Regions from separate parts of the Arhodomonas sp. SL1 genome, predicted to be linked through region 2. Evidence: predicted binding sites of a transcription regulator. Region 2 holds the regulator's gene; each other region holds the start of a gene.
The links. Region 2 encodes sigma-54, which starts transcription at its own class of promoters, with help from an activator protein. Its sites were predicted from a motif close to TGGCANGNTNCNTGCTT; they were not measured.

Region 1: the regulator sigma-54 is predicted to act here: its motif matches at 2,601-2,617, upstream of glnA (glutamate--ammonia ligase).
Region 3: the regulator sigma-54 is predicted to act here: its motif matches at 4,700-4,716, upstream of ACQ754_RS07095 (HupE/UreJ family protein).
Region 4: the regulator sigma-54 is predicted to act here: its motif matches at 4,607-4,623, upstream of ACQ754_RS13120 (DUF4168 domain-containing protein).

Annotation. Positions count from the first base shown of each region.
Region 1 covers NZ_JBPODZ010000005.1:113,183-120,922, forward strand. The annotation lists gene glyS (glycine--tRNA ligase subunit beta) at 1-1,459, opposite strand, end outside; gene glyQ (glycine--tRNA ligase subunit alpha) at 1,456-2,358, opposite strand; gene glnA (glutamate--ammonia ligase) at 2,664-4,079, shown strand; gene ACQ754_RS09050 (DUF4124 domain-containing protein) at 4,180-4,722, shown strand; gene glnL (nitrogen regulation protein NR(II)) at 4,807-5,853, shown strand; gene ntrC (nitrogen regulation protein NR(I)) at 5,850-7,259, shown strand; gene ACQ754_RS09065 (cupin domain-containing protein) at 7,273-7,569, opposite strand; gene ACQ754_RS09070 (sulfurtransferase) at 7,687-7,740, shown strand, end outside.
Region 2 covers NZ_JBPODZ010000006.1:6,654-14,393, reverse strand. The annotation lists gene lptC (LPS export ABC transporter periplasmic protein LptC) at 1-518, shown strand, start outside; gene lptA (lipopolysaccharide transport periplasmic protein LptA) at 496-1,041, shown strand; gene lptB (LPS export ABC transporter ATP-binding protein) at 1,038-1,775, shown strand; gene ACQ754_RS09875 (RNA polymerase factor sigma-54) at 1,832-3,334, shown strand; gene hpf (ribosome hibernation-promoting factor, HPF/YfiA family) at 3,351-3,680, shown strand; gene ptsN (PTS IIA-like nitrogen regulatory protein PtsN) at 3,793-4,263, shown strand; gene ACQ754_RS09860 (HPr kinase/phosphorylase) at 4,260-5,009, shown strand; gene rapZ (RNase adapter RapZ) at 5,009-5,869, shown strand; gene ACQ754_RS09850 (PTS sugar transporter subunit IIA) at 5,866-6,291, shown strand; gene ACQ754_RS09845 (HPr family phosphocarrier protein) at 6,278-6,568, shown strand; gene ligA (NAD-dependent DNA ligase LigA) at 6,570-7,740, opposite strand, start outside.
Region 3 covers NZ_JBPODZ010000004.1:3,978-11,717, forward strand. The annotation lists gene ACQ754_RS07065 (monovalent cation:proton antiporter-2 (CPA2) family protein) at 1-956, opposite strand, end outside; gene ACQ754_RS07070 (MotA/TolQ/ExbB proton channel family protein) at 1,178-1,891, shown strand; gene ACQ754_RS07075 (ExbD/TolR family protein) at 1,851-2,285, shown strand; gene ACQ754_RS07080 (ExbD/TolR family protein) at 2,275-2,694, shown strand; gene ACQ754_RS07085 (TonB family protein) at 2,694-3,920, shown strand; gene ACQ754_RS07090 (Tat pathway signal sequence domain protein) at 3,939-4,364, shown strand; gene ACQ754_RS07095 (HupE/UreJ family protein) at 4,757-5,338, shown strand; gene ACQ754_RS07100 (urease accessory protein UreD) at 5,335-6,165, shown strand; gene ACQ754_RS07105 (urease subunit gamma) at 6,169-6,471, shown strand; gene ACQ754_RS07110 (urease subunit beta) at 6,558-6,866, shown strand; gene ureC (urease subunit alpha) at 6,863-7,740, shown strand, end outside.
Region 4 covers NZ_JBPODZ010000009.1:81,470-89,209, reverse strand. The annotation lists gene ACQ754_RS13140 (glyceraldehyde-3-phosphate dehydrogenase) at 1-1,022, opposite strand, end outside; gene ACQ754_RS13135 (inorganic phosphate transporter) at 1,169-2,422, opposite strand; gene ACQ754_RS13130 (TIGR00153 family protein) at 2,452-3,129, opposite strand; gene ACQ754_RS13125 (invasion associated locus B family protein) at 3,229-3,879, opposite strand; gene ACQ754_RS13120 (DUF4168 domain-containing protein) at 4,194-4,547, opposite strand; gene ACQ754_RS13115 (ATP-binding protein) at 4,719-6,179, shown strand; gene ACQ754_RS13110 (sigma-54-dependent transcriptional regulator) at 6,176-7,549, shown strand; gene ACQ754_RS13105 (ACP phosphodiesterase) at 7,546-7,740, opposite strand, start outside.

The DNA of each region.
Region 1 (7,740 bases), on a different contig from region 2:
GGGCGGCGCGCCGGAGTCCGAAGGGATCCTTGGCACCGCGAGGTGCCTTCCCGATGGCGAATATCCCCACTAGCGTATCGGCGCGCTCCGCGACCGCGAGGAGTTGGCCCAGGGGAGTCGCCGCCACGTGATCACCGGCGGAGCGGGGACGGTAGACCTCGTCGAGGGCCATGCAGAGCGCCTCCGGCTCACCGTCCTCTCGAGCGTAGTAGCGACCCATCACGCCCTGGAGATCCGGGAACTCGTCCACCATTTCCGTGAGCAGATCCGCCTTGGCCAGCCAGGCGGCACGCTCGGCCAGGGCCGTATCGATGCCAAAATCACCGGCGAAGCGACGGGCCAGCGCGGCTACCCGGGCGCTCTTGTCGTATAGCGTCCCGAGGGCCTTCTGAAAGACTACCGATGCCAGCCCCTCGACACGCTCCGCCAGCGGTGTCCGCCGATCCTGATCCCAGAAGAAGGCGGCGTCCGCCAGCCGCGGGCGGATGACACGCTCGTTACCGGCGATCACCTGACGGGGGTCGCGGCTCTCGATATTGGCCACCGCGACGAAACGCGGCATTAATCGCCCATCCGGCCCGCGCACCGGGAAATAACGTTGGTGGCCCTCCATACTGGAGATCAGCGCCTCCTCCGGCACCCGCAGGAAATCCTCGTCAAAGCCCCCGCTCAGGGCCACCGGCCATTCCACCAGTGCGGTCACCTCCTCGAGCAGGGGTTCGCGGATTACCGCTTCACCCCCATCGCCCCGTGCCACGTCGAGAACCCCGGAGCGGATGTGTTCCCGGCGCTGGTCGAAGTCCGCCAGTACCCGGCCGGGGTCGCGGAGTGTGTCCGCATAGTCGCGGGGGTGGGCGATGGCGAGGGGATCCGGGTGGTGGAACCGGTGGCCGCGGCTGTAGGTATCGCTATCGAGCTCCAGCAGCCGGGCGGGCACCACTTCGGTGCCGAGCTTGATCAGCAGCCAGTGGGCCGGGCGGACGAAGGTCTCGTCGCTGTCCCCCCAACGCATCCGTTTGGGGATGGGTAGCCGGCTGAGGGCATGCCCGATGATCCCGGGCAGGAGGCCGGCGGTTTCGCTGCCCGGCTCCACGCCCCGGTAGGCGAGCCGTTCCCCCTTCTCCGTTTCCACGCGCACAAGCTCCGCCACGGCTACGCCACAGGAACGCGCGAACCCTTCCGCTGCCCGTGTCGGTTCACCTTCGCTGTCGAAGGCGGCGGCAACGGCCGGTCCCAGGCGCTCTATCTCACGGTCCGGCTGGCGTAGCGCCACCTCCGGGATATGCACGGCAAGCCGTCGCGGGGTGGCGTACGGCTGCGCCGTTCCGCGGCTGATCCCGGCCTGGTCCAGGCCGTCGGCCACGGCCTCGGCAAAGCTGGTCATCAGCTCACGCAGCGCGGTAGGCGGCAGCTCTTCGGTACCGAGCTCGATAAGGAGGTCGTCGCGGGTCTCGCTCATGCTGTCTCGTCCTTCGCGCTATCCATCAGGGGGAACCCGAGGGCCTCGCGGGCGGCGTAGTAGCCCTCCGCGACCCGGCGCGCCAGGTTGCGGACCCGCAGGATATAGGCCTGGCGCTCGGTCACCGACAGGGCGTGCCGGGCATCCAAGAGGTTGAATGTGTGCGAGGCCTTCAGCGCCTGCTCGTAGGCGGGCAGCGGCAGACCGGCCTCCGACAGGCGGATGCTTTCGCGCTCGCAGGTCTCGAACCAATGGAAGAGGCTGGCGACATCCGCATGCTCGAAGTTGTAGGCGGACTGCTCGCGCTCGTTCTGCAGGAATACGTCGCCGTAGGTCACCGTGCCCGCCGGGCCCTCCGTCCAGACCAGGTCATAGACGCTGGCCTTGTCCTGCAGGTACATCGCGATCCGCTCGAGCCCGTAGGTGATCTCCCCGGTCACCGGGCGGCAGTCCAAGCCCCCGGCCTGCTGGAAATAGGTGAACTGGGTGATCTCCATGCCGTTAAGCCAAACCTCCCAGCCGAGACCCCATGCACCCAGGGTCGGCGATTCCCAGTCGTCTTCCACGAAGCGGATGTCGTGGACCAGCGGATCGACGCCGAGCGCCTCGAGGGAACCCAGGTACTGGTCCTGGATGTCCAGGGGCGAGGGCTTGAGCACCACCTGGAACTGGTAGTAGTGCTGCAGGCGGTTGGGGTTCTCACCGTAACGGCCGTCGGTGGGCCGGCGCGAGGGCTGGACATAGGCGGCGTTCCAGGGTTCCGGGCCGATGGAGCGCAGGAACGTCGCGGGGTGGAAGGTGCCCGCGCCCACCTCCATGTCCAGCGGCTGCAGGACCACGCAGCCGCGTTGGGCCCAGTAACGCTGCAGTTCCAGGATGAGCTGCTGAAAGGTGATCATTGCCTCGCCATCCCAATGGGGCATGGATTGCCCGGCTCGGACCGGGGGAGAAAATCGCAGAGTATACCGTGGGGAACGATCGCCGGGACAGGGCAGCGTAGGGCCCGTTTGCACTATACTAGTGCAACTGGTGCCCAGGATTGCACCACATTGAATCGCGCTGCCCCTGTTTGGGGTCCCGCCGCGGGGCATACCTGGGTGGTACTTTTATATTATATTGATTTTCCGGTTTATTTTTAATCTGGCACGGAATATGTATTCCTGGTCCGTGAACCGTTTTCGAACCACCAATCCGGAGGTAGCCCATGTCCCGCACCGCCGAGGATGTCCTCAAGCTCATCGAAGAGAACGAAATCAAGTTTGTGGACTTCCGCTTTACCGATACCAAGGGCAAGCAACAACATGTCACCGTCCCGGCGTCGACCCTGGACGAGGAAACCTTCGAGTCGGGCAAGATGTTCGACGGCTCCTCCATCTCCGGCTGGAAGGGCATCAACGAGTCGGACATGATCATGATGCCCGACCCGGAGACCGCGGTCATCGACCCCTTCTACGAGGAACCCACGGTCAACTTGGTCTGCGACATCATCGAGCCCGGCACCATGCAGGGCTATGAGCGTGATCCCCGCTCCATCGCGCGTCGCGCCGAGGCCTATCTGCAGTCCACCGGGGTTGGCGATATGGCCCTATTCGGCCCGGAGCCCGAGTTCTTCGTGTTCGACGACGTCCGCTGGGGCGCGAGCATGAGCGGTAGCTTCTATAAGATCGACTCCCAGGAGGCGGAGTGGAACTCCGAGCGGGTCTATACCGACGGCAACATGGGCCATCGGCCGGGAGTAAAGGGCGGCTACTTCCCGGTCCCGCCGGTGGACAGCCTCCACGACATGCGTGCGGCCATGTGTCTGGCCCTGGAGGAAATGGGCCAGGCGGTGGAGGTCCACCACCATGAGGTCGCTACCGCCGGCCAGTGCGAGATCGGCACGCGGTTCAACACCCTCGTGAAGAAGGCGGACGAGGTCCAGACCCTGAAGTACGTGGTCCATAACGTCGCCCATGCCTTCGGCAAGACCGCCACCTTCATGCCCAAGCCCCTCGTGGGGGACAACGGCAGCGGTATGCATGTGCATCAGTCCATTGGGAAGACCGGCGAGGCCCTGTTCGCCGGTGACCAGTACGGTGGGCTCTCGGAGACAGCGCTGTACTACATCGGTGGCGTCATCAAGCACGCCAAGGCCATCAACGCCTTCGCCAACGCCTCCACCAACAGTTACAAGCGCCTGGTGCCCGGCTTTGAGGCCCCGGTGCTGCTGGCCTACTCCGCGCGCAACCGCTCCGCCTCGGTGCGCATCCCCTGGGTATCGAGCCCCAAGGCGCGGCGGATCGAGATCCGCTTCCCCGATAGCACCGCCAACCCCTATCTGGCCTTTGCGGCGATGCTGATGGCGGGCCTCGATGGCATCCAGAACAAGATCCATCCCGGCGACGCCATGGATAAGGACCTCTACGACCTCCCCGCCGAGGAGGAGGCCGAGATCCCCAAGGTGGCGTTCTCCTTCGAGGAGGCGCTGGCGGCCTTGGATACCGACCGCGCCTTCCTCACCGCCGGCGGTGTGTTCACTGACGACGTCATCGACGCCTACATCGAGCTCAAGGGGGAAGAGGTCCAGCAGCTGCGTATGACCACCCACCCGATGGAGTTCGACCTCTACTACAGCGTGTAGGTCCTCCGTGCCCGGATGCCGGGCCGGCATCCGGGCACCGGTAGTGGTAGGGCATCCGCCGTGGCTGGACGAAGCGCCGCGGGCGCTTTAGATTGCGGGTATGTACCGATGGATATCGATCCCCTTCCTGCTGCTTCTCCTCCTCGCTACCGGTGCGGCCATTGGCGCGGAGGTCTACCGTTGGGTGGACGAGGACGGCAAGGTCCATTTCGGCGACCGTCCGCCGGAGGAGGCGGAACGCCTGGACATCGGCTCCCCCTCCGTGGCGGACCCTGTGGCCGTACCCGAGCGCTCACCGCCGGCTGGCGAGGAACAACCGGCGGGCGAGGAGGCGGTGGACTACAGTGTCCGCATCGATGCGCCGGCCGACGAGACCACGGTGCGGGACAACGTGGGCCGCGTGCGTATGAGCCTGGATGTGCGTCCGGAGCTCGGTTCCGAGCATCGTATCGTGGTCCTGGTCAACGGCAGCCCCGTGGAGGGCGGACCCTTCGAGGAGGCCGACATCGAGGTGCAGGGCCTGCACCGCGGCACCCACGAGCTCCAGGCGCTGCTCCGCGACGCCGAGGGCCGTACCCTCGCCCGCAGCGGGACCGTCACCATTTACCTCCATCAGGCCTCCGCGCTCTTCCCCAATCGCTGAACCGGCCGCGGTATGTTCGCGGCAGCCGAATTGCACCATAATGGTGCAAACGGAGACCCCGGTCGCGTCTGTGGGAGAGGCCCGATGAGCACCCCGGTCGGTGACAATCCCATCCTCGAGCATCTCGCCACGGCGGTGATCGTCGTGGATGCCCGTGACCGGATCACCGAGCTGAACCCGGCGGCCGAGAGCCTGCTGCGCATCAGCGCCCGACAGGTGACCGGGGTGGCCATCGGGGAAGCGCTACCGGGGCTGGATGGGCTTGCCGGGGCCCTCTCCCGGGCCCGCAGCCAGGGCAGCAGCTTCACCGACCGGGAGCACCGCCTTGCCCTCGGCGGCGAGTGGGTGACCCTGGACTGCTCGGTCACCCCTCTGCCCGATGGTGGGCTCGTCCTGGAGCTCGCCCAGCTGGACCGGCATCTGCGTATCAGCCGGGAGCATCAGCTCATCGCGCAGAACCAGGCCATCCGCGAGCTGATTCGCGGCCTGGCCCACGAGATCAAGAACCCCCTGGGCGGGCTGCGCGGGGCGGCGCAGCTGCTCGAGCGCGAGCTCGAGGATCAGCGCCTGCGCGAGTATACGGCGGTGATCATCGGCGAGGCGGACCGGCTACGAGGCCTTGTCGACGGGTTGCTCGGCCCCAGCACCCGGGCGCGTCGCGAGACGGTGAACCTCCACGAGGTCCTGGAGCGCGTCCGCCACCTGGCGAGCGCGGAGGCCCCCGCCGCGGTAAGATTTCGGCGGGACTACGATCCCTCCATTCCGCCGCTTCAGGGTGTTCGCGACCAGCTCCTGCAGGCCCTGCTCAACCTGGTCCGCAACGCCCTGCAGGCCGTCGACGGTCACGGCACCATTACCCTGCGTACCCGGACCCAGCGGCGTTTCACCATCGGCGATGTGCCCCACCGGCTGGTCGCGCGGATCGATGTCATCGATGACGGTCCCGGGATCCCGCCGGAGCTCATCGAGCGGATCTTCTATCCGATGATCACCTCGCGTCCCGAAGGCAGCGGCATCGGCCTCCCCATCGCCCAGAACCTGGTGGCCCAGCACGGTGGGCTCATCGAGTGCGAGAGCGAGCCGGGGAACACCCAGTTCACCGTATGGCTCCCCCTGGAGGACGGCGAATGAGCCCTACCGAACGCATCTGGATCGCCGACGACGACCGCTCCATACGCTGGGTACTGGCGCGGGCGCTCGAGGCCGAGGGGCTGGCCGCGGAGGGGTACGCCAGCGCTGAGGAGGTGCTGGCGGCGCTGGATCACCGCCGGCCGGACGTCCTCGTTACCGACATCCGCATGCCGGGGATGGACGGGCTGGCCTTGCTGGAGCGCCTGCGCGAGCAGGCCCCCGAGGTTCCGGTGATCGTGATCACCGCCCACAGCGACCTGGACGCGGCGGTATCGTCGTATGAGGGCGGCGCCTTCGAATACCTGCCCAAGCCCTTCGACATGGAGGAGGCGGTAGAGCTGGTGCGCCGGGCCCTGCAGGCCGCCCGGGAGCGGGCCCCGAAGGCGGCGGACGCCGGTCCGGTGCCGGAGATCATCGGCGAGGCCCCGGCGATGCAGGAGGTCTTTCGGGCCATCGGCCGGTTGTCGCGCTCACATATCACCGTGCTCATCAACGGCGAGTCCGGTACCGGCAAGGAATTGGTGGCCCGTGCCCTGCATCGCCACAGCCCGCGGGCGGATCGGCCCTTCGTGGCGCTCAACATGGCCGCCATCCCCCGCGACCTCATGGAGTCCGAGCTCTTCGGCCACGAGCGCGGCGCCTTCACCGGCGCCCACCAGCAGCGCCGCGGGCGCTTCGAGCAGGCCAACGGCGGGACCCTGTTCCTCGACGAGATCGGCGACATGCCGGCGGAGCTGCAGACCCGATTGCTGCGGGTGCTCGCCGATGGTGAGTTCTACCGGGTGGGTGCCCATACCCCCATGCATGCCGATGTCCGCATCATCGCCGCCACGCACCAAGACCTGGAACGGTTGGTTGAGCAGGGGCGCTTCCGCGAGGACCTCTTCCACCGGCTCAACGTCATCCGCATCCACGTGCCGGCCCTGCGGGAGCGCGCCGAGGATATCGCGGTGCTAGCCCGCCACTTCCTCGCCACCAGCGCCCGGGAGCTCAACGTCGAGCCCAAGGTGCTCACCGAGGCCGTGGAACGGCGCCTGGCGGCGCTCCCCTGGCCCGGCAACGTCCGCCAGCTGGAGAACACCTGCCGTTGGCTGACGGTCATGGCCAGTGGCCGGGAGATCCGGGAGGAGGACCTGCCGCGGGACCTGGAGGGTGGTGGCGCCGAGGCGGAAACGCCACCCGCAGGCGTCGGCGGCTGGGAGCAGGCCCTGGCCGACTGGGCCCGGCGCGCCGGGCAAGGGGGCGAACCCGCGGCACTGGCCGGTGCCCATGACCGTTTCGAACAGGTGATGATCCGCGTGGCACTGGAACGGACCGCCGGACATCGCCAGGAGGCGGCCCGGCTCCTGGGCTGGGGCCGTAATACCCTGACCCGCAAGATCAAGGAGCACGGCCTGGAGTTATAGCCGTGGTATCCGCTCAGTTGTCCTTCAACTCGACCTCCACGAACCACAACTCGCGGTCGCCGGCGTTGATCACGTTGTGCTCGGTGCCGGCGCGGCGCTGGTAGGAGACACCGGCGGACAGGGTCGCCCGGTTCTCGCCGGAGGCATCCACGATCTGCAGCAAGCCGTCGGTCCCGGGGACCACGATGTAGTCATATTCGTGGCGATGCCATCCGGTCTCACCGCCCGGCGGGAACGTCCAGCGGGTGATACGGACGCGGTCGTCATCGCACTGTAGGTCGGCGTGGGCCTGGGGGCGGTTTTCGGGCATGACGCGGTTCCCTGCTGCTCGGTGTCGTTCCCAGTCTATCGCGGCGAGGGCTCCCTTGCGCTGCCTGCCTGCAGGGATATCCTGAGCGCAGGACCCACAGCGGCGAGGGATACCGGAATGCGCTGGACGACACTGATCGACGTGGAAGAGCTGCGCTCGGCGCCGGGCGCC
Region 2 (7,740 bases):
TGTCCTTCGGCGGGGTGGAGACGGGGCCGCCGGGCGCGGCACCGCCAGTGCGCGAGCCGCAGGCCCGCTACTACGCCACGGCGGTAGAGATCCGCAGCACCGACACCGCGGGGCGGCCGGAATTCCGGCTCGAGGCGGACCGAGGGGCCTACTTCCCCGCGGATGACCGCTGGCAGATGCAGTCGCCACGCTGGCGGCGGGAAGCGGACGGCGACGCACACGCCTGGCAGGGGCGCGCCGAACAGGCCGAACTGACGCCGCTACCCGATGGCACCCGGCTGCTGGAGCTCACCGGCTCGGTGGTACTGCACCGGGATCCGCCGCGGCCGTTGCGCCTGTCCACCGAGGTGCTGCGGCTCGAGCCCGCCCGGGACTATGCAGAGACGGAGCGGCCGGTCACGCTGGAGTCACCGGACAGCCGGCTCGAGGGCCGGGGGGCACGGGCCTGGCTGGACGAGCAACGGGTCGAACTGCTGGCGAATGTGAGGGGACACCATGACACGAACGGGACGAACTGAGGCGCTCGGTGGCACGCTGGCGATCCTCGCCCTGCTGGCGGGCCTCGGCCTCGCCAGCGGCTCCGCCACCGCGGCCGAGCAGGACAGCGCCGGTGCCCTGCACCTGAGCGCCGACCAGGGTGAGCTGGACAACGCGGCCGGCGTCAGCACCTACCGCGGCAACGTGGAGGTCACCCGGGGGGCGATGCGGATCACCGGCGACGAGCTCCGCGTCTACCGCGCCGACGGCGGCGGCGTGGGACGGATCGAGGTGGAGGGCACCCCGGCCACCTTCCGCGACCAGCGCGGTGACGGCGGCGATCCCGTCCACGCCGAGGCACCGGAGATGATCTACCACGCCGGCCCACCGGAACGCATCAACCTCTCCGGCGGCGCCTACCTGCAACGCGGTCGCGATGAGTTCCGGGGCGAGACCGTGCGCTACGACATCGCCGCGGACCGTGTGGAGGCCGACAGCAGCAGCGAGCGCCGGGTGGAGGTCACCCTGCACCCCGACGGCGAAGGGCAAGACGAGGGCCAATGAGCGACGCCGCCGGTCAGCTCCAGGCCAGCGCCCTGAGCAAGCGCTATCGCGGCCGGCAGGTGGTCTCCGACGCCGCTCTGTCGGTGGGGCCCGGGGAGATCGTCGGCCTGCTCGGCCCGAACGGCGCCGGCAAGACCACCTGCTTCTACATGATCGTGGGGCTGATCCGGGCCGATGCGGGTCGCATCCTCCTCGATGGCCGCGAGATCGGCGCGCTGCCCATGCACCGGCGCGCGCGCCTGGGGCTCGGCTACCTGCCCCAGGAGGCCTCCGTGTTCCGCAAGCTCAGCGTCGCCGATAACATCCTCGGCGTGCTGGAGCTCCGGCGGGACCTGGACCGGCAAGGGCGGACGGCGGAGCTGGAGGCCCTGCTCGAGGAGCTCAGCATCGGACACCTCCGCGAGCAGAGCGGGATCAGTCTCTCCGGCGGCGAGCGCCGGCGCGTGGAAATCGCCCGCGCCCTGGCCGCCCGGCCCCGGGTGATGCTGCTCGACGAGCCCTTCGCCGGCGTCGACCCCATCTCGGTGCACGACATCCGCGAGATCATCCGTCACCTGGCCGGGCGGGGCATCGGGGTACTGATCACCGATCACAACGTCCGCGAAACGCTGGGCATCGTCCACCGGGCCTATATCCTGAACGCGGGGGCGGTCATCGCCGAGGGCGAGGCGGAGTCGGTGCTCGCCGACGAGCAGGTACAGCGGGTCTATCTCGGCACCGATTTCCGCCTGTGACCGCTGGTATTGCATTGCACTATGATGACGGGTAACGGGGGGTACTACACGCGGCAATGAAACAATCGCTCCAGCTCCGTCTCGGCCAGCAACTGACCATGACGCCGCAGCTACAGCAGGCCATCCGGCTGCTGCAGCTGCCGACGCTGGAGCTGCGCGCGGAGATCCAGCAGGCGCTGGAATCCAACCTCATGCTCGAGGCCGCCGAGGACGGCGAGGAGGCCGCCACCGAGGAGGCCCTCCATGACCCGTACGGCGAGCGTGACGACAGCGAGGGGGACAACGAGGCGCAGGCAGCGGAGCCCAACGAGGCCGGACAGACGCGGGCCGACGACGAGCCCGACGCGCGGAGCCTCGGCGAGGATCTGCCGGTGGACAGCGCCTGGGACGACATCTACGACGGTGCCACCGTGTGGAGCCGGGGGGACCCCGAGCAGGACGAACGCGAGGCCGCGGGCCCGGCCCCTGGCACCGAGAGCCTGCGCGATCACCTGCTCTGGCAGGCCCGCATGAGCGACCTGCCCCCACGGGAGCTCGCCATCGCCGAGGCCATCATCGACGCGATCCGCGAGGACGGTTACCTCGCCGCCGACCCCGCCGAGCTGGTGACTGCCCTGCCCGCCGACTGGCAGGTGACCAGCGGCGAGATCGAGGCCGTGCTCCTCCTGGTCCAGCGCTTCGACCCCGCCGGCGTCGCGGCCCGGGATCCCGCCGAGTGCCTGCTCCTGCAGCTCGAGCAGATGCCGGCCGAGACCCCTTGGCGGGACGAGGCCATGGCCGTCGTGGGCGAGCATCTGGAGCTGCTGGCGAGCCGGCAGACGGCGCGGCTGAAGCGGCGTACCGGCCTCGGCGACGAGGCGCTGGCCGCGGTGCTAGGGCTCATCCAAGGGCTCGACCCGCACCCGGGGCTGCGCTACGGTAGCCAGCAGGTCGATTATGTCATTCCGGACGTCTTCGTTCGCGCGGAGGATGGCCGCTGGCAGGTGGAGATCAACCCCGATGCCCTTCCCCGGGTACGCATCAACGCCGAGTACGCGTCCCTGGTGCGGCGTGCCGATCGCAGCCCGGACAACCGCCTGATGCGCGAGCATCTCCAGGAGGCGCGGTGGCTGGTCAAGAGCCTGCGCTCGCGCAACGATACCCTGGTGCGGGTGGCGCGCTTCATCGTCGACCACCAGCACGACTTCCTCGAGCACGGTGAGGAGCACATGCAGCCGCTGGTGCTACGGGAAGTGGCCGAGGCGGTGGAGATGCACGAGTCCACCATCTCCCGGATCACCAACCAGAAGTACATGCACACCCCCCGCGGCACCTTCGAGTTCAAGTACTTCTTCTCCTCCCACGTGCAGACCAACGACGGGGGCGAGTGCTCAGCCACCGCCATCCGCGCCCGCATACGCCGGCTGATCGCCGGGGAGGACGCCCGGCGTCCGCTCAGTGACAGCCGTATCGCCAGCATCCTGCAGGATGAGGGCATCAATGTCGCCCGCCGCACGGTGGCGAAATACCGCGAGGCCATGTCCATCGCTTCGTCCACGGAGCGAAAGCGCCTTGCCTGAGACCCAAGGAGGCACTATGCAGATCGACATCACCGGGCACCATATCGAAGTGACCGACTCGCTGCGGGACTATGTAAAGGGCAAGTTCGACAAGCTCGAGCGCCACTTCGACAATGTGGTCGATGTGCACGTGATACTCACCGTGGAGAAGCTCACCCACAAGGCGGAGGCCACGCTGGTGCTGAGCGGGGCGCGGATCTTCGCCGAGGCCGTCCATGAGGACATGTACGCGGCGATCGATGCGCTCACGGATAAACTCGATCGCCAGGTGGTCAAACACAAAGAGAAACGCGCCGACCATCACCGCACCGACGGGCCGGTGAGTCAGGCGCTGGAAGAGGAATGAACGGCGCCGGCGCATAGCCGGCCCCGTCGAACGCCCGTGTGCGGAATCCAGGCCCCCGGCCTGCGGTACCGCACACGGGATCTCGGACACTGCCAGTTCAGGTCGGGGCACCATGAACATTGCCGCACTGCTCTCCCCCGAACGGGTACGCTTCGGGGCGCATGCCACCAGCAAGAAGCGCAGCCTCGAGCTGCTCGCCGAGCTGCTCGACCAGGACCCGGAGAAACCGGGTAGCCGCAGCATCTTCGAGAGCCTGATCGGCCGGGAACGCCTGGGAAGCACCGGCCTCGGGCGGGGCGTGGCCCTGCCCCATGCAAGGATCGCCGGCCTCGAGGCCCCGGTGGCCGCCGTGCTCAACCTGGATAGCGGCGTGGACTTCGACGCCATCGACCGTCAGCCGGTGGATCTGCTGTTCGCCCTGCTGGTCCCGGAGCACTCCACCGACGAGCACCTCCGGATCCTCGCCACCCTCGCGGAGATGTTCAGCGACAGCGCCTTCTGCGAGCAGCTGCGCGCGAGCGGTTCGGACGAGGCCCTCTACGAGCGGATCAACCAGCGACTCCTGGACGGCGCGCCTGCATGACGCCACGGGTCCGGGTATCGCGCACCGCCCTCGCCGCGGCCGTGTCGGCGCAGGCCCACGGCGGCGACGAGGCCATCGTGCTGCCGGTGCCCACCGAGCGCTGGTTCGGCGAGCGCGCCCCGCTGCGCCGCTACCCCGCCAGCGACGCCTGCGACGTGAGCGCATGGGTGGTGGGGTCGACGGCCACGGCGCCGGCGGACCCGGCGACCCCCTGGCTGCGCATCGACGGTGACGACGAGACCGTCGCCTGGCGCCTGGAGCGGGCATTGGAACGGCTCACCGCCGGTACCGGCATCCCCGGCACCCTGGTGCGGGTGGATGGTTCAGGCGTGCTGCTCGCCGGCGACAGCGGGGCGGGGAAGAGCCACACCGCCCTCGCCCTGCTGGAACGGGGCCATACCCTTATCGCCGACGATCTGGTCACCCTGGAGGGCGGCAGCGGCGCCGTGGTGGGCCGTCCGTCCGATCCGCGCGCCGGCGGCACACTCCTGCCCCGGGGCCTCGGCCCCCTGCGGGTCGATCGGCACTTCGGCCGGGACGCGGTGGCGACGGCGAGCCCCATCGCGCTGGTGGTCACCCTGGATCCGCAAGCGGGCACCGACGAGCGCCACAGCGGCTGGCAAGGGACCGGTCTACTGGGCCGCCCGCTACCGCGGCTCGCCCTGCGCCCCGGGCCGCTGATCGCCACCCTAATCGAGGCCGGCCTGCGCGAGACCCGCCTGTCCACCGGCCGGGAGCCCGGCTGATGCGCCTGGTCATCATCAGCGGCCTGTCCGGCTCGGGCAAGAGTGTGGCGCTGAGCACCCTGGAGGACACCGGCTTCTACTGTATCGACAACCTGCCGGTGGACCTGCTCGAGGCCTTCGGCCGCCACATCACCGCCATCGCGGGCGGCAATCGCGCCGAGGAGCGCTATGCCGTTGGCGTGGACGCGCGCAACCGTCCCGTCGATCTGGCGCGTTTTCCCGCCATCCTCGAGGCCCTGCGCCGCTCAGGCATCCACTGCGAGATCCTGTTCCTCGACGCCGAGCCGGAGACCCTGCTCAAGCGCTTCAGCGAGACCCGCCGCCGCCACCCGCTAAGCCACCTGGAGGCCTCCCTGGAGGAGGCGATCCGACGGGAACGCGAGCTCCTGGAACCCATCCTCGAGCGCGCGGACCTGACCATCGACACCACCCGCACCACCGTCCACCAGCTCCGGGACCTGGTACGCGAGCGGGTGGTGCGCGAGCCCTTCGCCCTGTCGCTGATGTTCGAGTCCTTCGGCTACAAGCACGGGCTGCCGCCGGATGCGGACTTCGTCTTCGATGCCCGCTGCCTGCCCAACCCCCACTGGCACCCTGAGCTGCGTGCCTACACCGGCCGGGACCCGGCGGTGCGCGACTACCTCGAGGCCCAGACGCAGGTCCGCGAGTACTACGAGCAGCTGGAGGCCTTTCTCAGCGCCTGGATCCCGCGCTTCCAGCAGGAGAACCGAAGCTATCTCACGGTGACGGTGGGCTGCACCGGCGGGCAACATCGCTCGGTCTACCTCGCGGAGCGGCTGTACGCGCGCTTCAGCGCCGAGCGTGAGCACGTGAGCCTGCGCCATCGGGAGCTGCCATGAGCGTTGGCCTGCTCATCGTCACCCACAATCGCATCGGCCAGGAGCTGCTGCACACCGCCAACACCATCCTCGGCACCTGCCCCCTGTACACCCGGCACCTGGACGTGCCCCAGGACAGCAGCCTCGAGGCGATGGTGCGCCGCGGCATGCGCATGGTACGGGAGCTGGATGCGGGTGACGGGGTGCTGATCCTCACCGACGCCTTCGGCGCCACGCCGAGCAACGTGGCGGTGCAGCTCGGTGACCGGGTCGGCACGGCGGTGGTCTCCGGGGTCAACCTGCCGATGCTGCTGCGGGTGCTCAACTATCCGGAGCTGTCCCTGACGGCGCTGCGCGACAAGGCCTACACCGGCGGACGCGACGGGGTGCTTCTGGTCGAACCCACCCCCAAGGACCGGACGGGAGACGATGAGCGACACTGAGCCACGACACGTCATCCGCGAGGTCGAGATCATCAACCGCCTGGGACTCCATGCCCGGGCGGCGGCCCGCTTCGTGGCCACGGCGGGCCAGTTCGACTGCGATATCCAGGTCAGCCGCGGCAACCGCACCGTCAACGGAAAGAGCATCATGGGCGTGATGATGCTCGCCGCGAGCTGCGGCAGCCGGATCACCATCGAGGCCGAGGGGGAGGACGCCGCCGAGGCGGTGGACGCCCTGGAGCGCCTCATCGCCGAGCGCTTCGGCGAAGACTCCTGAGCTATTCCCCGATTAGGTTACGGAAGGCGGCCTCGTCGAGGACGGTAACGCCGAGCGCCTCGGCCTTGTCGCGCTTGGAGCCGGGGTCAGCGCCGGCGACCACGTAGTCGGTCTTCCCGGACACGCTGCCGGTGACCTTGCCGCCGAGGGCCTCGACCCGGGCCCGGGCCTCGTCGCGAGTATAGCCCTCCAGCGTCCCGGTGAGCACGAAGGTCTTTCCCGCCAGCGGCGCCTCGTCGGCCGGCGCGGTCTTCGGCTCGGGCCAGTGCACCCCTGCCTCCCGCAGGGCCTCGATGACCTCCCGGTTGTGGGGCTGCGCGAAGAAATGGGCGACGCTCTGGGCGACCACCGGCCCGACGTCGGGTACCGCCTCCAGGGCCTCCTGGTCTGCGGCCATGATCGCCTCCAGGCTGCCGAAATGCTCGGCAAGCGTCTGCGCGGTGACCTCGCCCACATGACTGATGCCGAGCGCATAGAGGAACCGGGCCAGGGTGGTTTCGCGAGAGGCATCGATGGCGGCGATGAGGTTGGCGGCGGATTTCTCCCCCATCCGCTCCAGCCCCGAGAGCCGCCGTGCATCCAGGTGGTAGAGATCGGCGGCGGTTCGGACCATCTCCCGCTCCACCAGCTGGGTGACGAGTTTCTCGCCGAGGCCGTCGATGTCCATGGCGCGGCGGGAGACGAAGTGCAGCAGCGCCCCCATGCGCTGGGCCGGGCAGTATAGCCCGCCGACGCAGCGGTGGGCCGCCTCGTCGTCCAGGCGGATCACCTCCGAGCCGCAGACCGGACACTGCCCCGGCATCTCCCAGGGCTCGGCCCCCTCGGGCCGGCGCTCGGTAACCACGGCAGTGATCTCCGGGATGACATCGCCGGCGCGGCGCACCATCACGGTGTCGCCGATGCGGACGTCCTTGCGCCGGACCTCGTCGAGGTTATGCAGCGTGGCACGGCTGACGGTCACCCCGCCCACCTCCACCGGCTCCAGGTCCGCCACCGGTGTGATCACCCCGGTGCGCCCCACCGAGGGGAGGATGTCCTCCACTACCGTCGTGGCCTCCCGCGCCGGGAGCTTGTGGGCGGCCGCCCAGCGTGGGGCCCGCGCGGTGAACCCGAGGCGCTCGCGCACAGCGAGGTCGTCCACCTTATAGACCACGCCGTCGATCTCGTAGTCC
Region 3 (7,740 bases), on a different contig from region 2:
CGCGCCTCGTTGCCGCCGAGACGGGCGAGGCCGTAGACGAGGCCGAGCTTGAACAGCATGAACGCCGCCACGGTGGTAAGGACGCCGAGCCAGTGCTCGGCGAGGACGCCCAGGTCCAGTAACATGCCGATGGTCACGAAGAACAGTCCGAGGAGGACATCCCGAAAGGGCCGGATATCCGCCTCGATCTGGTGACGGTACTCGGTTTCGCCGAGCATGATGCCGGCGAGGAACCCTCCCAGGGCCAACGATAGCCCGGCAAGGTGGGTACCCCAGGCGGCCACCAGGGCCACCAGCAGCACGGTCATGGTGAACAGCTCGTTGGAACGGGCCCGGGCCACCTCATGGAACAGCGGCCGCAGAGCCCAGTGTCCCAGCGCGAGCATCAGTGCGAAGACCGCGATGCCCTTGACCAGCGCCCAACCCATGGCGAGGGCAATGCCCTCCCCGCCGTTGTTGCCGAGCAGGGGGATGACGATGAGCAGCGGAACCACGGCGAGATCTTGGAACAGCAGCACGCCTACCGCGCGTCGGCCGTGGCGACTGTGGATCTCCACCTGTTCGGTGAGCTGTTTGATGACGACCGCCGTCGACGACAGAGCGAGTGCCCCGCCGATGACCAGGGCCGCGCCGGGGGAGACGCCCAAGTACCAGGCGCCGCTGGCGATCAGTCCGGTGCCCAGAATCACCTGGGCACCGCCGAGGCCGAGCACCGTCCAGCGCATTGCCCGCAGCTGGGGTAGGGAGAACTCCAGGCCGATGGTGAACAGCAGGAACACGACACCGAATTCCGCGAGGTGGCTGACTTCCTCCACGTCGCCAATGAGGCCGGCCACGGAGGGGCCCACGAGGATGCCTACGGAGAGATAGCCCAACACCGGCGGCATGTGCAGGCGCCGGAATGCCGTGACCGCCACCACCGACGCGGCGAGCAGGATCAGTACCTCTTGGAACACGGACAAGCGCTGTTTCCCCCAGAGTGGTTGGTTTCCCCCATGCTAACCGCTGTTTCGCCGTGCTGGCGCCCAAGGGTGTTCGGGCAGGGTCGATATGCCACCGGCCGGTTGGCGCGGGCATGTCGTATACGAATAGGAATTGTTCGTATATTTGGTGTCTTTGCTGTTACAATGCCCGGGTATCCCCGGCCAGTGTCGTAAAGTAACAGAGGTCCATGACTATGGAGTCAGCAATGGAGGCCGTCGCCTGGGAGCGGATGTACGCCTTCTTCGGCGCCGGCGGGCCGGTGGTGCTGATACTCGCGGTGATGTCCGTGGTCGCATTGACCATTGTGCTGGTCAAGCTCTGGCAGTTCCGTGCCCTGCGAATCAATGATCTGGACGCCGCCCGGGCCGCGCTTTCCCGTTACCGTTCCGGACGGGTGCGCGAGGGGCTCGTACGGCTCGAGGATTCGCCGAATCCACTCTCTCAGGCCCTGGCCCGCGCCCTGCGCGGCGTCGAGCGCGGGCTGCCGGAAGACAAGGTGCGAGAAGAGGTCCATCGGTATTGTCGGCATGCCCTGGAGGGCCTTCGTGGCGGCCTGCGGCCGCTGGAGGTGATCGGTAGCCTCGCACCCCTTCTCGGTCTCTTCGGCACGGTGCTCGGGATGATCGAGGCCTTCCGTCAACTCGAGCTCGCCGGTAATCGCGTGGACCCCTCCGTGTTGTCCGGGGGTATTTGGGAGGCGCTGCTCACCACGGCCGTCGGCCTTGCGGTGGCGATCCCCGTGGTGGCTTTGCTGAACTGGCTCGAGCGTCGGGTCGAGCGCCTGGCTCATCGTATGGACGACGTCGTCACCCAGGTATTCACCGAGGACCTCACGGAGTTGCCGGAGTCCGCCGAGGAGGAGTCCCATGAGCCGGCCCGCCTCCGCGCCGCCGCCCCTGGCCGCTAGTGCGGCACGCCGGCGGCGGCCGCTGGTCAGTCTCACCCCGCTCATCGATGTCGTGTTCATCCTGCTGGTGTTCTTCATGCTGGCCTCGAGCTTCCTCGACTGGCGTGCCATCGACCTGTCCGCGCCGCGGCAGGCCGGTGCTGCCGGGAGCTTGGAGGGTGCGCTGCTCGTGGAGGTGCGCCCGGAGGGATTGCGCCTGGGCGGCGCCCCGGTTTCCGGCGAGGCGCTGGTGGCGCGGGTGGAGGCCCGGCTCGCGGAGGCGCCGGATACCCGGGTGCTGGTACGGCCCGCGCGCGGCGTAACCCTGCAGGAGGCGGTGGACGTCCTCGATCGTCTCGCCGGGACCGGGGTGCGCGATCTCTCCATGATCGGGGGGCCTCAGCGTGCACAGTGAGCAGCGCCCCTTCGAGCAGCAGGCGCGGCCGCGCAACGAGGACGAGCGCATCCTGCCGCTCATCAATGTGGTCTTCCTGCTGTTGATCTTTTTCATGATTGCCGGCCAGCTGAGCGCCACCGATGCCTTCCGCGTCGATCCGGCGGAATCAGCAAGCGAGGGGCGGGCGGAACCCGAGGACGTGCTGGTGCTCGTCGGTGCCGATGGCCGCCTCGCGGTGGACGGCGAAGAGATGGACCCGGCGGGGCTGGAGGCGGCAATGGATCGCCGGCTCGCGGAGACCGAAGGGGCGCGGGTGCGGCTGAAGGCCGATGCCCGGGCCGAGGCCACCGCTGTGGTGGGTGTCATGGAACGCCTACGCGACGCCGGCGTCGAGCGCCTCCAGTTGCTGACGGTGCCGGAGCGCTGATGGGGCCGACACGACGACAGTGGCTGCTCGCGCTGGTGGGGGCGCTGCTCCTGCACACCGCGGCGGCCGTGGCGGTGCTGTGGCGGGCGCCGGCTGCCGGTGGCGGTGGTGGCGGGGGCGCTGGCATTGAGCTGGCCCTCGGGAGTGCCGGTGGCGCCCCTGAGCGTGGTGCTGCGGAGGCGTCCCCGGATGCCCGGAGCGGCGATTCCCCCCGCGAGGCGGCGCAGACGGAGACCGCGGCGGTAGCCGCGGATACTCCTATGAGGCCGGAGGCCACCGAAACGCCGGTTCAACCGGAGGAAACTCGGCCGCCTGCAGCGGTGGAAACCCCGACCCAGGCCCGCGCCGTGGACACGGCCGAGCCGGAGGCGGTCACAGGGCCGGAGGTCTCGCCGGTAGTGCCGGCAGAGCAGCGGCCGGGGGAGACGACGGTGGCCCGGTCGGTGGAGGCCGAAGCCGAAGCGGAGGTGGACGGGGCACCGGCCGCAGTGACGGAATCCGTGCCCGAGCTCGAACCGGAGTCGCCATCGGAAGCCGTTGAGACCGCGGAGACCGAGCCGGAAGAGGTGACCGCAGCGGAACCGATAGAGACGGAGCCCGACTCGGAGGCGGTGGAAGCCGAACCCGAGGCGCTTGAGGAGACGGGGTCCGAGGCAGAGCCGATGGAGACCGGGTCAACCGAGCCAGAGGTAACCGAGCCTGAGGCAGAGCCGACGGAAACGGCGGTGACCGAACCGGAGCAGACCGGCGCGGCCGATGCCACGGAGACGGAAAACCAGACCGAGCCCGAGGACGAAGTCGGCGATACCGCCGAGAAGGCCGTGGCAGATGCCTCGTCGGCTGAAAACGAACCGGAATCGGGTGCTAGCGGGGAAGGCGGCAGTGGCGATGAAGCCCGTTCCCAGGAGGGCCAGAGCGGGGCCGGCGGGGCCGCGGCGATCGGTGACGACTATCTGGCCTCGCTGCGCGATGCGCTGGAACGGAGCAAGAGATATCCCCGTCGGGCCCGGCTGCGGCGCCAGGAAGGGGTGACCGAGGTGCGTATTGTCCTCGATCATGAGGGCCGGGTGATGGACTACGAAATCGAGCAGGGCTCGGGGCATGCCGTCCTCGATCGGGAGGTCGAGGCCATGATTCAGCGCGCCGCGCCATTCCCCGCCCTTCCGGAAGGCACCGGCCGCGAACGCTTCGAGCTCGTGGTGCCGGTACGTTTTTCGCTGCGTTAGTGATCAAGGAGCCCGCTTATGTCCCGTTTCGTTTCCCTGCCCGCCCTCATGCTCCCCCTGCTCCTATCCTGGCCCGCGCTGCTGCTGGCACAGGAGGGGAGGGCGACCGTCGAGCTCAACAAGCTGGAGGCGGACGGCGCCGACTGCCGGGCCTATCTCGTGCTCGAGAACGGCACTGATATTACCTTCGAGACGCTCCGCCTGGATCTGGTGATGTTTGGCCAGGAGGGGATCATCGCGAAGCGCTTGGCTGTGGATACCGCGCCGCTGGCGGCGGGCAAGACAAGCGTCAAGGTCTTCGCGATGAGCGAGCTCACCTGCGCGGAGATCGGCCGTGTCCTCCTCAATGGCGTGCTTGCCTGCGCCGACGCAGAGGGTGATCGCGACGATTGTCTCGCGCGCCTATCGCCGGAGAGCCGCGCCGGGGTGCCCTTCGTGGAGTGACCTATGCCCTACTGGTAGCCTGTTTCCGTTGCTAGCGGCATTGGCCGCCAGGTGTTGCCCATGCGGTTGATGTAGGTGCCACTGGCGCAGTACGGCTTGCAACCCACGATGCACCCGCAGTGCTGGCCGTCCAGGTCTCGCACCAGCCGCCATAATCCCATTGTTCAATCCCCTGTCCTGGAGGTGGGTGCGCGGGCGCCTTACGACCGTAGCCCATGGCGGGTTTACTGCCGCGGGTGGCGGTCAGCCCGGCGTGCCCGCTCCTGGTGCGCCGATTGCACCAGAACGCGGCAATCACCGTCCCCTTCGCGGGGGTATCCCTGTTTCCCGGACACTGGTACGGATCGTGCACGCCACGTTTGGCGAATCCATTCGTAGCAGGGACCCCGAAAATGGCGTACCGGACGCTTCCCTTTCTGCCGATACTGTTGTGGACGCCTATGGTCGCCGCGCACAGCGGTGACGGTGTGGCCGGTTTCGCAGCGGGCTTTGCCCACCCCTGGACCGGTGTCGATCACCTGCTGGCCATGCTCGCCGTGGGTGTGGTGGCGGCGATCCGGAATACGCGGCCATGGCTACTGCCGCTGATATTCGTGTGCGGCATGGCGCTCGGCGCAGTGCTCGGCCATGCCACCGGCGCCTCGCCGCTGGCGGAATGGGGCATCGCCGCGTCCCTGATAGTCCTCGGGGCAGCGGTGGCCGTGTATCGGCGGTTACCCGGCCTGGCGGGGCCGGCGCTGGTGGTCGCCGCCGCGATGGCCCACGGTCACGCCCACGGCGTCGAGGCCGGCGCCGCCGTCGATTGGGCCGGCTATGGGGCGGGCATGCTGTTGGCCACCGCGGTGCTGCATGCCCTCGGTGTGGCCCTGGGTGCACTCGGGCGCGCCAGCCTGCCCGTGGCCACCGGCCTGCGCATCGCCGGTGCCGGGACCGCCGTCGTGGGCACCCTTGCCGTCGCCGGCCTGATCGGATGAGTGCAGCCGTTGCGGAAAGCCCTGGCTGGCGTGCGTCCCTGGAGCTCGGCTTCGGCCCCCTGGGCGGGCGTACGGTGCCGACGCACCGGCGGCATTCGGGGCCCCTTCGCGTGCAGAAGGCCTTTCACCCGGAGCCGGGCGTCTGCCACAGCTACATCGTCCATCCCCCGGGCGGGGTGGTGGGCGGCGATCGGCTGAATACCACGGTGGACGTGAACCCGGGCGCGCATGCGCTGATCACGACACCGGGTGCCACGAAGTTCTATCGCAGTGCGGGGCCGGTGGCCTGCCAGCGCCAGAGCCTGCGGGTAGCCGCCGGCGCCACCCTGGAGTGGCTGCCCCTGGAGCAGATCGTCTTCGACGGTGCCCAGGTCGAGGCGAACCTGCTCGTGGAGTTGGAGGCGGGCGCGCGTTTCATCGGCTGGGAGCTCACCTGCCTCGGGCGTCCGGCCGCGGCCGCACCCTTCCGCAGCGGCCGTTTCGATGCCTGGATGCAGCTGCATCGCGATGGGGTGCCGTTGCTCCACGAACGCAGCGATTATGCCGCGGGCAGCGACTTGCTACGCGCGCCGTGGGGGCTCAATGGCGCGTCCGCGAGCGGCTTCCTGCTGGCCACTGGTGCCGATGATGAGGCGGTGGCCGCTGTCCGGGGCGTGATCCCCACGGCGGCCCGCGCCGGGGTCACTCGGCTGGACGAGCTGTTGGTATTGCGTTGGCTCGGGACGAACGCCGAGGCCGGGGCGCGTCTCCTGCGGGCGGCATGGGCCGTCCTGCGCCCCCGGCTGTTGGGCCGTGATCCCCACGAGCCCCGGATCTGGAGGACATGAACGGTGGAGCTGACACCACGGGAAAAGGACAAGCTGATGCTGGCTACCGCGGCCATCGTGGCGGAGCGCCGCCTCGCCCGGGGGGTGCGGCTCAATTACCCCGAGGCGATGGCCTATATCGCCAACGCCATCGTCGAGGGGGCCCGGGATGGGCGCAGCGTCGCCGAGCTGATGAGCGAGGGGACGCGCCTGCTCGGCCGCGAGCAGGTGATGGACGGTATCCCGGAGATGCTTCGCGAGGTGCAGGTGGAGGCCACCTTTCCTGACGGCACCAAGCTGGTGACCGTCCACGACCCCATCAGCTGAGCACGAACACGAGACCCCCGCGTGCCGGTTCGGCAAGGCCATGCGTGCCCTTTCACCGGCAGCAGGACGAGGGAGGCGAAACAGTCATGAACCCAGGTGAGATCATCCCCGCCGCCGGCGGGATCGAGCTCAACGCCGGCCGGGAGCTGCGGACCCTGACGGTGGCCAACACCGGCGACCGCCCGGTACAGGTGGGCTCCCACTATCACTTCCATGAGGCGAATCCGGCGCTGGATTTCGACCGTTCCCAGGCCTACGGCTTCCGGCTCGACATCCCGGCGGGGACAGCGGTGCGCTTCGAGCCCGGGCAGTCACGCACTGTGCAGCTGGTCGCCTACGCCGGTGCGCGGCGGGTGATCGGTTTCCGTGGGGCCGTAATGGGGGATCTGCAATGAGCCACATAGAACGCAGTGCCTATGCCCAGATGTACGGCCCCACCACCGGCGATCGTGTCCGCCTCGGGGATACCGAGCTCTTCATTGAAGTGGAGAGGGATTTCACCAGCTACGGCGACGAGGTGAAGTTCGGCGGAGGCAAGGTAATCCGCGATGGTATGGGCCAAAGCCAGCGCAGCTGTGACGAGGTGATGGACCTGGTCATCACCAACGCACTGATCCTCGACTACTGGGGGATCGTCAAGGCCGATATCGGTATCAAGAACGGCCGCATCGCCGGCATCGGCAAGGCGGGCAACCCGGACACCCAGCCGGACGTGGATATCATCCTCGGCCCGGGCACCGAGGCGCTGGCCGCCGAGGGCAGCATCGTCACCGCCGGGGGCCTGGACGCCCACGTGCACTTCGTCTGCCCGCAGCTGGTGGAAGAGGCGCTGATGTCCGGGCTCACCACCATGTTCGGCGGCGGCACTGGCCCGGCTACCGGCACCAACGCCACCACCTGCACCCCCGGTCCCTGGAACATTGGCCGCATGCTCCAGGCCGCCGACGCCTTCCCCATGAACCTCGCCTTCTACGGTAAGGGCAACGGCAGCCTGCCGGAGCCGCTGCGCGAGCAGATCGAGGCCGGGGCCTTTGGGCTCAAGCTCCATGAGGACTGGGGGACCACTCCGGCGGCCATCGACAACTGCCTTTCCGTTGCCGAGGAGCACGACGTACAGGTGGCCATCCACACTGACACCTTGAACGAGTCCGGCTTCGTCGAGGACACCATCACCGCGTTCAAGGGCCGCACCATCCACACCTACCACACCGAGGGCGCCGGCGGCGGTCACGCCCCGGACATCATCAAGGCCGCCGGCGAGGCCAACGT
Region 4 (7,740 bases), on a different contig from region 2:
CGCCCGCGTCGGGAACCCTTATGGTAATTGTCGATCAGGTTCTGGTCGTTGGTATAGGCATGGACCGTCTCCACGTGGCCGTATTCCAGCCCGTAGCGGTCGTTGATCAGCTTCAGCACCGGGGTGATGGCATTGGTGGTACAGCTCGCCGCCGATAGGATACGGTCGTCCGGGGCGATATCGCGATGATTCACCCCATAGGTGATGTTCTTGAGGTTCCCCTTGCCCGGGGCGGTGAGCAGGACCCGTGCCGCGCCCTCGGCCCTGAGGTGTTGGGACAGGCCCGCCTCGTCGCGCCACTTACCGGTGTTGTCCAGGATCAGGGCGTCGTGGATGCCGTAGGCGGTGTAGTCGATCTCCGTCGGGGAGGCGGCGTAGATGACCTTGATGTAGTTCCCGTTGGCGACGATGGCATTCTCTTCGGGTACCGTGAAGATGGAGCCGTTGAACGGTCCGTGCACGGAATCCCGCCGCAGCAGGCTGGCGCGCTTGTCGAGATCGTCCGGGTCGTTGCTCGGGCGCACCACCACCGCCCGCAGGCGCAGCTTGTTGCCGGCGCCGGTCTTCTCGATGAGCAGTCGCGCAAGCAGTCGCCCGATGCGGCCGAAGCCGTAGAGGACCACGTCCTGGGGCGCCTCGAGCAGCGGACCCTCGCGGTCGACGATCTCGGCGAGCTCCTCGCGCAGCCAGTCGGTGAGCGCCGGCCGTGGCTCCTCGAGCTTGCCGTAGGCCACCGCCAGCCGGCCCAGGTCCAGCCGGGCCGGTGCGAGGCGGAGGGCGGACAGCGCCTCAAGCATGGCGTAGCTGTCACGGATGTCCAGGGGGTTGCCCTCGTACTGCTTGACGAAGCGGTGGGCCTTGAGGATGTCGATGGTGTTGACGTTGTTGAGCGGGCGACCGTAGATACGCAGGACCAGGCCGCGGTCGCGGTAGAGCCGGCCGATGATGGGCAGCATCTGCTCGGCGAGCTCCTGGGCCTGTTTCCACTGCTGGAGGTGGACGTCGCGCTCGGTAATCGACATGGATCGTTCCCCTGGGTTTCCTGCATCCGCAATTGTGATGCCGTACGGCGGGTTACGGCGCCGCGAATGCTACGACAAAATGCCCGAATTGTCCCGTCCCCCGCGATCGTGATCCGACGATCGTGGTCTCCGCCGGGGCCATCGGCTCAGCCGAGCAGGGCCTCGAGGATGTAGAAGAACAGTACGGCGAGCACCGCCCCCGCTGGCAGGGTGACGATCCAGGAGATGAAGATCTGGCCGACCATGCGCAGGTTCAGTGCCGCGATGCCGCGGGCCACGCCCACCCCGAGTACGCCCCCGACCAGGGTGTGGGTGGTGGAGATGGGCAACCCCGTCCCCGAGGCCAGGACCACCGTGGTGGCCGCCGCGATGGTGGCGGCGAAGCCGCGGCTCGGCGACAGGGAGGTGATGCCCTGGCCGACGGTGCGGATCACCCGCTGGCCGTAGGTGACGAGCCCGATGACGATGCCCACGCCACCGAGCAGCAGGATCCAGACATTGAGGTCCGCCGTGGCGGTGACCTCCCCCCCACTGGTCACCACGCTGACCACCGCGGCCACTGGCCCGACCGCGTTGGCCACGTCGTTGGAGCCGTGGGCGAAGGCCATGGCGCAGGCGGTGATGATCATCAGTACACCGAAGACCCGCTCAACGTTGGTGTAGTGGAAGTCCAGATCCGCCCGCGGATCGATGTCGAGCCGTCGGATGCCCGCCACCCCCGCGGCGAGGACGATCAAGCCGGTGCCCGCCGCGATGAGCGCGCTTGCCACCAGGCCGAACTCCACGCCCACGTGCTTGAGCCCTTTGGTTAGGGTCACCAGCGCCACAACGAAGCCGACGGCGAACATGTACAGGGGCACATACCGTTTGGCGTTGGCGAGGGGGGTGTCGGTATCGAGGATCAGGCGCTGGACGGAGAGGAACAGGAAGAAGGCGATGGTGCCGGAGAGCAATGGCGAGACCACCCAGCTCGCCACGATGGATAGGGTCTTGTCCCAGTGTACTGCCTCCGGGCCGATGCCTACGGCGGCGAAGCCGACCACCGCCCCGACGATGGAGTGGGTGGTGGATACCGGCCAGCCGAAGTAGGAGGCCACGAGCAGCCACACCGCAGCGGCGAGCAGGGCGGCGAGCATGCCGAAGACCAGCAGCTGGGGGGCCTGGACGAACACCTCCGGGTTGACGATGCCCTTGCGCACCGTGTCGGTGACCTCGCCACCGGCGAGGATGGCCCCGGCGAACTCGAAGATGGCGGCGATGATCACCGCCTGGGTGATGGTGACCGCCTTGGAGCCCACGGAGGTCCCCATGGCGTTGGCCACGTCGTTGGCCCCGATGCCCCAGGCCATGAACAGGCCGAATACCGTCGCCAGCACCAGCAGTGTGATCTCGAACTCCATGGAACCCTCGGCGCCCGGAAGGTGGGTGGTCAGCGTGCGAGCATCAGTTGCAGGCGGCTACCTACGCGCTGGGCACGGTCGGCGAGGCTGCCGATCCAGTCGATGATCCGGTAGAGAAACATCACGTGCACGGGAGGCAGCTCATCCTCGAGCTTGAACAGCTCCTGTCGGATGGTTACCTGCAGGCGGTCGGTGTCGCTCTCGATGCGGTCGAGCTCGGTGAGCATGCCGTTGACGATATCCACCTCGTGGCCCCGGAAGCCGGTTTCGAAGAGCTCGTCGAGCTCTTCGATGGCCTTGCGGGCCTGGCGGGTGGTGTCCACGGCGCGCTGTATGAAGGCGGCCATGGGTTCGGCGATGGCCTCAGGAAAGCTCATGCGGCGGCCGAGGATGAGCCCGGAGATGTCCTTGGCGCGGTTGGCTACCTTGTCCTGCATGGTCAGGACCTCCAGGAGGTCCCGCCGCGCCACCGGCAGCATCAGCCCCTTGGGCAGCTGTAGGCGCAGCTCGTGCTTGAGGCGGTCGGCATCGCTCTCGAGCCGGGCGATGCGTGCCTGATGGGCCTCGGCCGCCTCCCAGTCCTCACGCCGCACCGTCTCGAAGAAGGGCACCAGCTCCTCGACGCAGGCGCTCACCTCGGCCATGTGCCGTTGCAGGGGGCTGACCGGTGACTTGCCGAAGAGCTGGCTGAAGAAGTTCGGGGGCATGGTCACACCCGCTGTTACCGGAACGCGGCGTATGGTACCCGTTCCGTCAGCGATGTGTAACAGGGACGTGCCGCCCGGCGGGGCCGGGCAAGGCACGGTTTACGAGCTGATCCGATCCAGGGCCGCGGTGAAGCCCATCATCGATAGTGGCAGCTCGATCTCCCCGCGCGGCCCGCGGATGGTCACTGTCGCCTCGGTGCCGCGTTTCATCTGGTTGAGGAGCTCGTCCTCCAGTGGGATGTCGGCGCGGCAGCCTGCCTGGAAGCAGACCTGGACGGGAAAGCGCACGGGCTCGTTGTCGTCGACCTGCATTTGTACCCCCGAGGGCAGGTGGATCCCCAGGGGTAGCTGGAACACCGCTACCGGCGCGTCGATCTGCTCCCGCGGCGGGTAGGCGACCGCAACCCGCATGACCAGCTCGTCGTTGTCACTACGGGTCACGCCCTGGAACATCTCGCAGCCGCCCCGCGGGCCCTGCTCGCCGAGGCCGCAACGCACGCCCCAGTCGTCGAAACGCTCCACGTCCTCCGGGTCGACCTGTCGTTGTGGCGTGGCCATGCCGTCCTGGCCGGGCGTACCGCCGTCCGCCGCGCCGTCCTCTGCGGGGCTCAGGAAATCGTCGTCCGCGGCGCCTCCGGTGTCGCCGCTGTCGCTGCCGTTGAGAAAGCCGCCTTCGTCCTGGGCCTGCGCGACCCCGAGGCCGAGGCCGAGCAGGACAACGAGGCCGATCCAAGCATTCCGGTATCGCATGTCTCTCCAGTGGGTTCGTGGTTTGGGAAGGCCACAGTCTAGAGCAACGCCGGCGCCGCTGACATGGCCCCTCGCGTGCCTACGCGCCCTCGTCGGGGTCCGCAAGCTCGGCGTAGGGATCGCGAGTCCGTTCCCGGGCGCTGTCGTTCATCTGCGACCAGTGCTCGTCGGCAGGGCGGTGCCGGGGGTAAGGCGAGGGCCAGCGCGCCGACAGAGGCTCCCTTCATGGAAGTGTCTCCCGGTGGTTCGTCATCAAGGACGCCGCAGGCAGGGGAAGGGAAGCCGGAGCCGGCGGGCGGCCCCGGCGGCGTGGGTCACTCCATCATCTGCTGCAGCCGCTCGGCGAGCTCCGGATTCTGGCGCAGCTGCTGGGAGATGTTGTTGTACTCCTCCACGGACATGCCGGTGTCCTCCACCGCCTGTACCATCTCCTCGTTGGCCTGCTGCTGAAGCTCGCGGGCCTTCTCCTGGTCCTGCACGCCCTCGAGCTGACCGGAGTAGTCCTGGCGGATCTCCTGGATCTCGCCCATGGCCTCGCTGAAGCGCTCCAGCTGGGCGTCATTCACCGGCTCGGCGGCCTGCTGGTTCTCGTTCTGGGCGTGGACGGACCCGCCGGCGAGGAATGCGGCGAGAGCGGCGGCGGAAAGGAGCTTGGTATTGAGTCGCATGATCACCTCATTGCGTTCGTGCGTCGAATGACTGTCGGGTCGTTACCCGTTACTGTCCTTTGCATGGCTCATGCCAGCATCGGCATGCGCTGGCCAGTGGGGGCTTCGATGCCGTGAACCGTACCGTCTCCCCCGTGGTCGTATGGCTCAGAACGGGACAGGTGTATCGCTATGAGACACCCACGCATGGGTCTGCGGGGCGCAGTGCTGGTGATGGTGCTGCTACCCGTCGTGGCCCTGGTGGCCGCCGGCGGGGCCGTAAGCCTCAGCCTGGTCGAGGAGGCGGCGGAGCGGCGGCTGCGCGAGGATATCCAGCTCATCGCCCGGGCACTGGAACCGCCGCTGACGCGGGCGCTGGGCCGGGACCGCGAAGGGGCCTTGCAGGAGGCCCTGGACTCCGCCTTCGCCTTCGGCCGCGTCTACGGGGCCCATGTCATCGGCGCCGACGGCGAGGTCCTCGCCGGCGCGGGACGCGGTGCCGAGCGGATGCTGCCGGCGCAGGCCTTCGATGCCGCCCGCCGCAGCCGCGTCCACTGGGAGGGCTATGCCCGCAGTGCCGGCGAGCCGGTGTATGCCTATTTCGTGCCCCTGGTCGGCCGCGGTGGCCGTTTCGAGGCCTTGCTGCAGATCACTCGCCAGCGCAGCGAGATGCAGGACGTCCTCGAGCGGATCCGGGTCTGGGGCGCAGTCGGTATCGGCGGGTTCGCCCTGCTGCTGCTCAGCGTGATACTCCTGGGCTATCGTCAGGTGGTGGTGCGCCCAGTGGAGCGGCTCCTCGAGGGTCTGCGCCGGGTCGCCGCCGGCGAGCGCGACCACCGGCTCGTGGCCTCCGGACCGCTGGAGCTGCGCCGGATCGCCGACAGTGTCAACGGAATGCTCGATGCCCTGCGCCGCAACGAGCGGGAGGTGGCCCACCGACAGGCGGTGGAGGCGAGCCTGCGCGACGACCTGAAGGAGTCGCGCCGGCTTGCCGTGGTGGGGGAATTCGCCGCCGGTGTGGCCCACGAGCTGGGTACGCCGCTCAGCGTCGTCGATGGCACCGCCCAGCGCCTGAGCCGTCGCAGCGATGAAGAAACCACCCTGCAGGCCACCGCCCGCATCCGCGAGCAGGTGGGTCACATGAGCGATATCCTCGAGCAGCTCATGGCGTTCGCGCGGCACACCCCACCGCGGCGTCGCGACCTTGCCGCCGGGCCGATCCTCGAGCGCGCCCTGCAGCAGGCACGGGAGCGGCACCTCGGTCTCGTATTCGAGCGGCAGGATTGCGCCGACGAAGCGGCGCCGCGGGTGAGCGGTGATGCCAGTCAGATCGAGCAGGCCCTGGGCTATCTCCTCGGCAACGCCGCCGACCATGCCGGCTCGCGGGTCCTGGCCTCTGTGACCGCGGGGGAGGGGAAGGTGCGGTTCGCCATCGAGGACGATGGCCCCGGGGTCGCGGAGGCCCTCTGGGGGCGCTGTTTCGAGCCCTTCTACTCGACGCGGCCCACCGGGGAGGGGGCCGGTCTCGGGCTCTCGGTGGTCCATGGCATCGCCGAGGCCCATGGCGGTGCCGTGGCCTTCGAGGATCCCGGATGGCTCGGCGGTGCCCGGGTGGTGCTCGAGATCCCGGCAGCCAGCGAGGAGGGGGCATGAGTGGCGACGGCGCTCGGGTGCTCGTGGTGGAGGACGATGCCGCGCTGGCCGGACTGATCGTCGACGAGCTCGCCGAAGCGGGGCTGGCGGCGGAGTCCGTGGCCAGCGCCGAGGCGGCCCGGCAGCGACTGGCCACCGGCGGCGTCGATTTGGTGGTCAGCGACCTGCGGCTCCCTGGAGAGGACGGGATGGGGTTGCTCGAGCGGGTCCGCGCCAGTGAGGATGGCGCGTTGGTCGCCTTCGTCGCCATCACCGCCTTCGGCAGCATCCGCCAGGCCGTGGACGCGCTCAAGCGCGGCGCCGACGACTTCCTGACCAAGCCGCTGGATTTCGATCATTTGCTGGTCAGCGTGGAAAAGGCGCTGGCCCACCGCCGGTTGCTGCGCCGGGTCTCGGAGATGGAGGCCGCGGCGCGCGAGGGCTCGGATTTCCACGGCATGATCGGCCGCAGCGACGCGATGCTCTCGCTGTTTGACGTGATCCGCCGCATCGCCGCCGTGGGGGCCTCGGTGCTGATCACCGGGGAGAGCGGTACCGGCAAGGAACTGGTGGCCCGGGCGCTGCACGCCGAGAGTGGCCGCTCGGAGGGGCCCTTCGTCGCCGTCAACTGCGCCGGGGTGCCGGCGGATCTGCTCGAGAGCGAGTTCTTCGGCCACGTCCGCGGTGCCTTCACGGGGGCACAGCGGGCCCGGGAGGGGCTGTTTCGGGCCGCCGACGGCGGCACCCTCTTCCTCGACGAGATCGGGGAGATGCCGGCCCCCCTCCAGGCCAAGCTGCTCCGGGTGCTGGAAGACGGCCGCTTCCGCCCCGTGGGCGCCGAGCACGAGGAGCAGGTGGATGTGCGTGTGGTGGCGGCCACCAACGCGGACCTGGAGGCGGCGGTGGCCGACGGCACCTTCCGTGAGGATCTCTTCTACCGTCTGGAGACCTTCCGGATCGAGGTGCCACCGCTACGCGAGCGCGGCGACGACCTGGATCTGCTCACCGCCCGCTTTGCCGCCCGCTTCGCCGGGGCACTCGGCCGCGATACGCCGGAGCTGGCCCCCGAGGTGGTGGCGCTGCTGGCCCGCTACCCGTTCCCGGGCAATGTCCGCGAGCTCGCCAACACCATGGAGCGGGCGGTCACCCTCAGCCGCGACGGCAGAATCCGCCGGGAGGACCTGCCCCCGCGGCTGCTGCGCCATGCGGGGCGAGATTCCGGGGAAGGGGAGAGTGGGCCCGCTATCCTGCGCCCCCTTGCGGAGGTGGAGCGCGAGCACGTCCGCGCCGTGATGCAGGCGGTGGGCGGCAACAAGCGCCGCGCCGCCGAGATCCTTGGGATCGGGCGACAGACCCTGTACCGCAAGCTCGAGGGCTCGCCCGCGGATTAGCCGTGGGTGCGCCGCCGGCGTTGGTGCTCGCCGAAGGCTTCCAGGGCCGGCAGGAAGGCGCGGAAATCCCTCTCCAGCGCGGGATAGAGGGCGGCGAGGTCCTCGCCGGTGCCCCGGAGCAGCTCCGGGCGCCGGGGCAGGCGCGTCGACATACGCTCCAGGGCCATCACCGTGTTGTCCAGGCAGGCATA